2 regions of the Nocardioides sp. T5 genome follow, and region 2 is predicted to be linked to the other one. Evidence: predicted binding sites of a transcription regulator. Region 2 holds the regulator's gene; the other holds the start of a gene.

Region 1 (4,390 bases), 1.7 Mb from region 2:
GACGGAACCCCGAGTCGGCCACCTCCTGCGCCAGCTCGCGGGTGGCCGTGCCGAAGAGGTCGTAGGTGAGGACCTCGCGCTCGCTGCTCACGGGCTCCATCCCACCAGAGCACGCCACCGGCAGGGAAGGGCGGTCCGCCGCCGATGTCGATCCCGAGCGTCATACGTCCCGCAACCCATGGGTGCGGATCCGTATGACGCAGCAGGACGGTGACTGGCCGGCGCTCAGAAGTCGGGGTGCGACTCGTCCTCGAGCTCGCCGAGCGCCTCGCGGACGACGGAGAACGCCAGGCCGGCGGCGTAGCCCTTGCGGGCGAGCATGCCGGCCAGCCGCCGGGTGGCCACCTGGTGGTCGAGCCCGCGCATCGAGCGCAGCTTCTTGTCGACGAGCGCGCGGGCGGCCGCGTGCTGGTCGCCCTCGTCGATCTGCTCCAGGGCCGACTTCGCGTCGTCGTCGTCGATGCCCTTGCGACGCAGCTCCTGCGCCAGCGCCCGGGGAGCCAGCCCGCGGCTGCGGTGGCGGCTCTCCACCCACTGCCGGGCGTAGGCGGCGTCGTCGATCAGGCCGACCTCGGTGAAGCGGTCGAGGAGCTGCCCGGCCAGCTCGTCGGGGACCCCCCGCTTGGCCAGCTTGTCGGCGAGCTCCTGGCGTGAGCGGGCCTGCCCGGTCAGCGTGTCGAGGAGGATCTTGCGTGCCACGGCCTCCGGGTCGGCCTCGACCTCCGCGGCCGCCGCCTCCTCGCGGGCCAGCCTGGCCGCCTCCCGCTCCTCCCACGTCCGGGTGCGACCACGTCCGCCCGCGCGGGCCTTGCGGCCCTCACGCCGGGCACCGTCCTGCCGGCCGCCGCCACGTCGGTCGCGACCCCTGGCCGTCGGCGACGGCTCCGACGTGGGTGGGGAGTCCCCCACCCACGCCTGGACCCCGAGGCCGACGTCGCCGACCCAGTCGGGTGCGGGACGCGACTCGTCAGAAGTCATTGACCCCGATGGGCTCGTCGCTCAGGTCGTCGCTGGGCTTGTCGACGGCCGGAGTCACACCCAGCTTCTCGAGGATGAGCTTCTCGATCTCGTTGGCGAGGTCGGGGTTGTCGCGCAGGAAGTTGCGCGAGTTCTCCTTGCCCTGGCCGAGCTGGTCGCCCTCGTAGGTGTACCAGGCGCCGGCCTTGCGGATCAGGCCCGCCTCGACACCCACGTCGATCAGGCCACCCTCGCGGCTGATGCCCTTGCCGTACATGATGTCGAACTCGGCCTGCTTGAACGGCGGGGCGACCTTGTTCTTCACGACCTTGACGCGGGTGCGGTTGCCGACCATGTCGGTGCCGTCCTTGAGGGTCTCGATGCGACGCACGTCGAGGCGCACCGAGGAGTAGAACTTCAGCGCACGACCACCGGTCGTGGTCTCCGGCGAACCGAACATCACGCCGATCTTCTCGCGCAGCTGGTTGATGAAGATCGCGGTGGTGCCGGAGTTGTTGAGGGCACCGGTCATCTTGCGGAGCGCCTGGCTCATCAGGCGCGCCTGGAGGCCGACGTGGCTGTCACCCATCTCGCCCTCGATCTCGGCGCGGGGCACGAGCGCGGCCACCGAGTCGATGACGATCAGCGACAGCGCGCCGGAGCGGATCAGCATGTCGGCGATCTCGAGCGCCTGCTCACCCGAGTCGGGCTGGGACACCAGGAGCGCGTCGGTGTCGACACCGAGGGCCTTGGCGTAGTCGGGGTCGAGCGCGTGCTCGGCGTCGATGAAGGCGACGATGCCGCCGGCCGCCTGGGCGCTGGCCACCGCGTGGAGGGCGACCGTCGTCTTTCCGGAGGACTCCGGGCCGTAGATCTCCACGACACGACCGCGCGGCAGGCCGCCCAGTCCGAGAGCCACGTCGAGGGCGATCGACCCCGTGGGGATCACCTCGAGCGGCGCACGCGTCTCGTCGCCCAGTCGCATGACCGAGCCCTTGCCGAACTGCTTCTCCACCTGTGCGAGCGCGGCGTCGAGGGCCTTCTCGCGGTCTGCACCAGCCATTGCTGTGTCCTGTCTTGTCGTCGTGTCGTGAGAGGTACGTCTGCGACGCTAGGGCGAGCCACCGACAGTCCCTGATCAGGACGGTCGAACGCTGTGGACAACCTCGCCCCTCGTCGTACCTGTGGATGCACAGTAGCCCGAACAGGTGTTCGACGCGCGCTCCGCGTCCGGCGTGTCGGCCCCCGGTCGCGGATCGGTCGCAGGCCGGTCGCAGGCCGGTCGCGGGTCGGTCCGGACGGGTCAGGCGTGCTTGCGGGTGACCGCGCCCGCGACGACGACGGCCCCGGCCAGCAGCGCGGCGAACATCGCCAGCGCGGGGTAGCCCAGCTCGCCGACGATCACCCCCGCGAGCGCTCCTCCCCCGGCGGCGGTGAGCGCCATCGCCATGTCGGAGGTGCCCTGCACGTCGGTGCGGGCCTCGATGGGCGTGCGGTCGGCGATGACCGTCGACGCGGCGACGGTGGCACAGGACCAGCCGAGGCCGAGGAGGAAGAGCCCTGTGAAGATCTGCCACGAGGTGCCCTGCGGCGAGAGGCCGCACAGCGCCAGCGAGACGAGCAGGACGACGCCACCGGTGACCAGGACGGCGCTGCGGCCGAACCGGTCGGCCGCCCACCCGACGACGGGCGAGAAGGCGAACATGCCGAGCACGTGGACCGAGATGACGAAGCCGATGATCTCCAGCTGCGCGCCGCCGTGCTCCATGTGGAGCGGCGTCATGATCATGACGGTCACCATCGCGGCGTGGGCGCAGGCCATGGCGATCACCGCGGCGCCGACGGCGGGCACGTCGCGCACGACGGCCACGAAGCGGCCCCACGACCGGCCGCGCGGCTCGGGACCGGTAGCTGGCGTGACGCCGGCCGTCTCCTGCGCGAGGAGCAGCGGGTCGGGACGCAGCCGCCACCAGACCCAGCCCGCGGCGACGACGAGCACCACCGCGCCGATGGCGAAGCCTCCGGTCAGCTCGGGCACGCCCATCGTACGCGCCACGGACGCCCCCACCCCCGTGAGGTTGGGGCCGGCGACGGCACCGACGGTCGTGGCCCACACCACGACGGACAGCGCGCGGGCGCGGTGCTCCTCGGTCGCGAGGTCGGTCGCGGCGTAGCGCGAGCCGTTGTTGACCGCCGTGGTGGCGCCCAGCATCACCGCGCCGAGGAGCAGCACCGCCATCGAGTCGACGACGCCGGAGACGACGGCGAGCACGGCCCCGGTCGCTCCGATCAGGTAGCCGGCGACCAGGCCGACCCGCCGCCCGCGGCGGCGCATCACGCGCGCGAGCCCGTAGGCCGCCGCCGCCGTGCCCAGGACCTGGAAGGTCTGCGCGAGACCGGCCATGGTCTCGCTGCCGGAGATGTCGCGCGCCAGCAGCGACGCCGTCGCGACACCGATGGTGACACCGACGGCGCCGACGGCCTGGGAGACGACGAGGGTGCGGACCGTACGCCGCTGGACCTCCGCGACGGTGAGCCCCGCGACCCCCGTCGTCATCGCTCGCTGTCCGGCAGCTCGAGCTGACGACGCACGGCCGCCCACACCTGCTTGGGCGCCATCCCGGCGTCGAGCGCCTCCTGGGTCGTCCGGCCGTCGAGGTCGCGCACGACCGTCAGCTCGGCCCAGCTGCGGGAGTACGCCGGCCCGAGGGCCTCGTCGAGCCGCGTCCAGAACTCCGTGTGCCTCATGCCGACACCCCATCACGGGCAGCCGACAGCTCGAGCCAGGTCTCCCCCCGGTCGCCCTCCAGGCCCTGGCGGACGACGACGTCGGTCCAGCCCGCGCCCGCTGCGACGACCTCCAGGTCGGGTGCCCGCCAGTAGGTGAAGTGCCGCGGGCCGCTGATCGTCCCGTGGGTGGACCAGCCCTCCCCGTCGCCCTCCTTGAACGACGCCCGGAGCAGGCCCCCGGGCCGGGTGACGCGGGCGATCCGGGTGAGCACCGTCGGCAGGTCGTCCCGGTCGACGTGGAGCAGCGAGGCGTTGGCCCAGACGGCGTCGTACGGTCCGCCGGGCGAGGCGAGGTCGTCGACGAGCGGGTCGAGGAGGTCGCAGGGGTGTCCCGCCCCGCGCAGCAGCGCGACGAAGCCGGGCGTGACGTCGGTGCGTCGTACGACCAGACCCAGCTCCTCCATCAGCAGAGCGTCGCGCCCGCCGCCGGAGCCGATCTCCAGGACGCGCGCGCCCGACCCGAGCTGCGTCGCGAGGTGCTCCATGTCGGCGCGCACCGAGGCCGGCATCGCTGCCGTGCGGGCGGCGTACGCCTGCGCGTCGCGGTCGTAGGCCCGGACGGTCTCCTTCATCCGCGGAGGGCTCCCACGTCGTGGAGGTGGTGGACGACGTCGTGCAGGTGGTAGCGACCGAGGCTCTCCAC
Region 2 (4,390 bases):
ACGTCGACGACGGCCGCCTCGTGCTGGCCGACGGGCGCACCGTCGACTTCGGCTACGCCATGATCATCCCGCCGTTCTCCGGCCAGGAGGTCATCACCCGCACCCCCAAGATCGCCGACGACAACGGCTTCGTGAAGGTGCGCGACACCTACCAGAGCGAGGCCTACGACGACGTGTACGCCGTCGGGGTGGCCGCCGCGGTCGACGTCCCGTGGCAGACCCCGACGCCGGTAGGCATCCCCAAGACCGGCTTCCCGACCGAGCAGCAGGCCCACGTCGCCGCGAAGAACATCGCCTCGCAGATCAAGGGCGAGACCCCCGACGCGCACAAGAAGTTCGGTGACATCGCCGCCGTGTGCGTGATGGACGCCGGCAACAACGGCGTCATCATCCTCGCCGACAAGATGCTGCCGCCGCGCAAGCACGGCGTGCTGATCCCCGGACCGCAGGCGCACGCGATGAAGCTGGGCTTCGAGAAGTACTTCCTGTGGAAGATGAAGCACGGCCAGGTGCGGCTGCCCTGACCGGACCGGTCAGCGCCGCTTCATGGCCCGTCGTCCCTGGGCAGCGAACAACCGGGCAAGGGGCCCGAGCGACCCGGGGGCGAGGGCCGCACCACGCACGACTCCCCCGCGCCAGGCGGGCACCGTCCGCACGACCCGGCGCGAGCCGACGAGGTCGACGGCCGCGGCGGCGACCTCGGACACGCCCAGGATCGAGCCGCCGGACCAGGTGAGCTGGGAGCCGAGGCCGTCGGGGTCCTGCGCGGCGAGCATCGCGGTGTCGACGCCGTCCGGGCACAGCGCGTGGACCCGCACGCCGCGCGGGGACTCGGCGTTGACCGACGCGGACAGCGAGACGACCGCGGCCTTCGTGGCGGCGTACATGCTGTAGCCCGGCACGGGCCCGAGCCCGGAGAGGGACGCGACGTTGACGACGTCTCCCCCGGCCGGACCGAACGCCGCCAACGCGGCGCGGGTGCCCCACGTCGTACCGAGCAGGTTGACCTCCACCAGCCGGCGTACCTGCTCCTCGGTCAGTGCGGCGAGGGTGCCGTCGTCGCCGACGCCGGCGTTGTTGAACCACGCGACCAGCCGGCCGTGCCGTACCGCCTCCTCCGCGACGAGGCGGTGCGAGTCGGGATCTCGTACGTCCTGGGCGAGGCCGGCGACCGCGCCGACCTCGGCCGCCGTCGCGGCCGCCGCCCAGCCGTCGACGTCGCCGATGACGACGTGGTGGCCGCGCGCGACCATCAGCTCCGCGATCCCGCGCCCGATCCCACGGGCCCCACCGGTGACGACGCACGAGGTCTGCATCTGCTGACAGTAGCGACACGCGGCTTCGAACAGGTGTTTGATCCCACCCGCCGATGAGGACTACGGTGGGCTCACCAGATCCTCCCTGTCCAGCCGCGGACGGAGGGGTCGACGTAGTGGAGGACGCATGGCCAAGCAGGACGACAAGAACGTCATCGAGATGCCCGACGGCCCCCCGGACGCGACCGGCCTGACCCCGCGCCAGCAGCGGGTGCTCGCCACGATCAAGGACTCCATCGAGACCAAGGGCTACCCGCCGTCGATGCGTGAGATCGGCCAGGCCGTCGGCCTCACCTCGTCGTCCAGCGTCGCCCACCAGCTGCGCGTGCTGGAGGGCAAGGGCTTCCTCAAGCGCGACCCCAACCGCCCCCGCGCCCTCGAGGTCTTCCTGCCCGAGGTGATGGCCGCACGCCGCTCGATGTCCAGCGGCGAGGAGTCGAGCGTCGACGAGACCGGCATCGGCGACGTCCACCCCACCGCGGTCAACATCCCGGTCGTCGGCCGGATCGCCGCCGGTGGCCCGATCCTCGCCGAGGAGCAGGTCACCGACGTCTTCCCGCTGCCCAAGCAGCTCGTCGGCGACGGCACGCTCTTCCTCCTCGAGGTCTCCGGCGACTCGATGGTCGACGCGGCGATCTGCAACGGCGACTACGTCGTCATCCGCCAGGAGCAGACCGCCACCAACGGCCAGATCGTCGCGGCGATGATCGAGGGCGAGGCCACGGTGAAGACCTTCCAGCGCAAGGACGGCCACGTGTGGCTGCTCCCCCACAACGACGCCTACGACCCGATCCCGGGCGACAACGCCACGATCCTCGGCGTCGTGACGGCGGTGCTGCGCAGCCTCTGACGACCGCAGGGGTGGGACGCCGTTGAAAGGCGCCCACCCGCGGGCCACGATGGCGTGCATGAGCAACGTCGAGCAGTCCTATGACTACGTCATCGTCGGTGCGGGGGTCGCTGCGGCGAGCGCCGTGAAGGGCATCCGTTCACAGGACGGGAGCGGTCGGGTCGCGGTGATCGGCTCCGAGCCCGACAAGCCCGTCTACCGGCCGGTGCTGTCCAAGGACCTCTGGCTCAAGGATGACGAGACCCTCGAGGGGTCCTCGCTCGCCGGCGACCTCGACGACGACGAGGGCGTCGACCTGGTCACCGACACGACGGTCACGGAGATCGACCCCGGCGCCCACGTCGTACGCCTCGCCGACGGCAGCAGTGTCGGCTACGGCAAGCTGCTGCTGGCCACGGGCGCCGAGCCGCGCGTGCTTGCCGTCGACCCGGGCCCGCGGGTCATCTACTACCGCACCGCCGCCGACTACCAGCGGCTGCGCGCGGTCGCGACCGAGGGCAGCCACGTCGCCGTCATCGGTGGCGGCTACATCGGCTCGGAGATCACCTCCTCCCTCGTGCAGAACGGCGTGCAGGTCACGCTCGTGCTCGACCTCGAGGACGTGCAGGAGCAGATGTTCCCGCGCGCGCTCGCCGCCACCCTGACCAAGGACTTCGCCGACCGCGGCGTCACCGTCGTGCACGGCTCGGTCGAGGGCGGGCAGGAGGACGACGGCGGCGTCCGGATCCGCCTCGCGGACGGCACCTCCATCACCGCCGACGCCGCGGTCATCGGCATCGGCGTGCTGCCGCGCACCGGCCTCGCCGAGGCCGCGGGGCTCGAGGTCGACAACGGCGTCGTCGTGGACGAGCACCTGCGCACCAGCGACCCCGACGTGTACGCCGCGGGCGACGTCGCGTCCTACCCCGACGCCCTCCTCGGCCGCCGCCGCGTCGAGCACGTCGACCACGCGGAGAAGTCCGGGGAGCACGCCGGCAAGGTGATGGCCGGCTCCGACGACGCCTACGACGCCTACGACTACACCCCCTTCTTCTGGTCCGACATCCTCGACCACGGCTACGAGGCCGTCGGCGAGACCCGCAGCGACCTCGACCTGGTGGAGGACTGGAAGGACGGCGAGGTCGGCACCGGCGTCGTCTACTACCTCCAGTCCGGGCAGGTCCGCGGCGTGGTGCTCTGGAACGTCTGGGACAGCGTCGACCAGGCCCGCGCCCTCATCGCGGAGACCGGCAAGGAGCCGGTCGCCGACCCGGAGTCGCTGCGAGGCCGCATCCCCTTCGACTGAGCTCCCCCGCTGGTCGAGGAAGGCGCCCCGGCGCCTGTCACGAGACCCGGACCGACCTGGTCTCGTGACGGTCGCTGCGCGACCTCCTCGACCAACGGTGGATCCGTGTAGCCTCGCGCCGATGTCATCCGAGGCCCCCGACCCCACGGTCTTCCGCACCCGCCCGGGCAACCGGCGCCGCTACACGGTGGACGCGCAGGTCGAGGTCGACCGGCTGGCCGCGGCGGGCGAGGCGTCCGCCTGGCTCAGCCCGCTGGCGTACAACCTCACGATCAGCCACAGCCACCGGTTCGTCTGGTACCGGGTCGCCAAGGTCGCGACGCGCACCATCCGCCACCACTGCGAGACCCACGGCGTGAGCATGGACGTCGACCACGCGATGCGGGTGCGCTACCCGCTCGCCAGCTTCGCCGACTACTTCACCTTCGCCTTCGTGCGCGACCCGCTCGACCGCTTCGTCTCGGCGTGGCACGACAAGGTCGTCGACCACAACTACTACGACTTCGACGCGGCGACCCACGAGCGGATGCAGACGGTCGAGGAGTTCGCCCGCTGGACCGCCGCCCAGGACCTGTCTGCCGTGCCGGGCACCGACCAGCACCTGACGCTGCAGAGCCGGATGATCGATCTCAACCGGGTCGACTTCGTGGGGCGGCTCGAGAGGTTCGACCGCGACTTCGCCGAGGTGTGCGAGCGCATCGGCGCCCCGGCGGTGCCGACCGCGCCGAAGAACCAGACCTCACCCGGCGGCCGGGACCGACAGCACTCCGCCGAGCTGCGCGAGCTCGTGGCGCGGATGTACGCCCGCGACTACCAGGTCCTCGGCTACGAGCCACCCGCCTGAGCGTCATCCGGACCCGCGCCCATGGACTCGGGTCCGGATGACGCTGCGGCGCGCCGCCGTGGGGATGACGGACACCAGGAAGGCAGTTCGCGTTC

Evidence for each region. The regulator LexA, encoded in region 2, represses DNA repair genes until DNA is damaged. The targets are predictions, from matches to a motif close to TCGAACANNTGTTCGA.
Region 1: a site for LexA is predicted at 2,158-2,173, ahead of recA (recombinase RecA). Genes of this name have one in related genera too.

The regions. Positions count from the first base shown of each region.
Region 1 is NZ_CP182415.1:2,127,886-2,132,275, reverse strand. It holds gene ACNKF0_RS10350 (phosphoribosyltransferase) at 1-91, opposite strand, end outside; gene ACNKF0_RS10345 (regulatory protein RecX) at 226-978, opposite strand; gene recA (recombinase RecA) at 968-2,020, opposite strand; gene ACNKF0_RS10335 (MFS transporter) at 2,261-3,514, opposite strand; gene ACNKF0_RS10330 (DUF3046 domain-containing protein) at 3,511-3,705, opposite strand; gene ACNKF0_RS10325 (class I SAM-dependent methyltransferase) at 3,702-4,319, opposite strand; gene ACNKF0_RS10320 (DinB family protein) at 4,316-4,390, opposite strand, start outside.
Region 2 is NZ_CP182415.1:3,787,739-3,792,128, forward strand. It holds gene ACNKF0_RS18540 (NAD(P)/FAD-dependent oxidoreductase) at 1-524, shown strand, start outside; gene ACNKF0_RS18545 (SDR family NAD(P)-dependent oxidoreductase) at 534-1,316, opposite strand; gene lexA (transcriptional repressor LexA) at 1,444-2,166, shown strand; gene ACNKF0_RS18555 (NAD(P)/FAD-dependent oxidoreductase) at 2,225-3,451, shown strand; gene ACNKF0_RS18560 (sulfotransferase family 2 domain-containing protein) at 3,573-4,295, shown strand.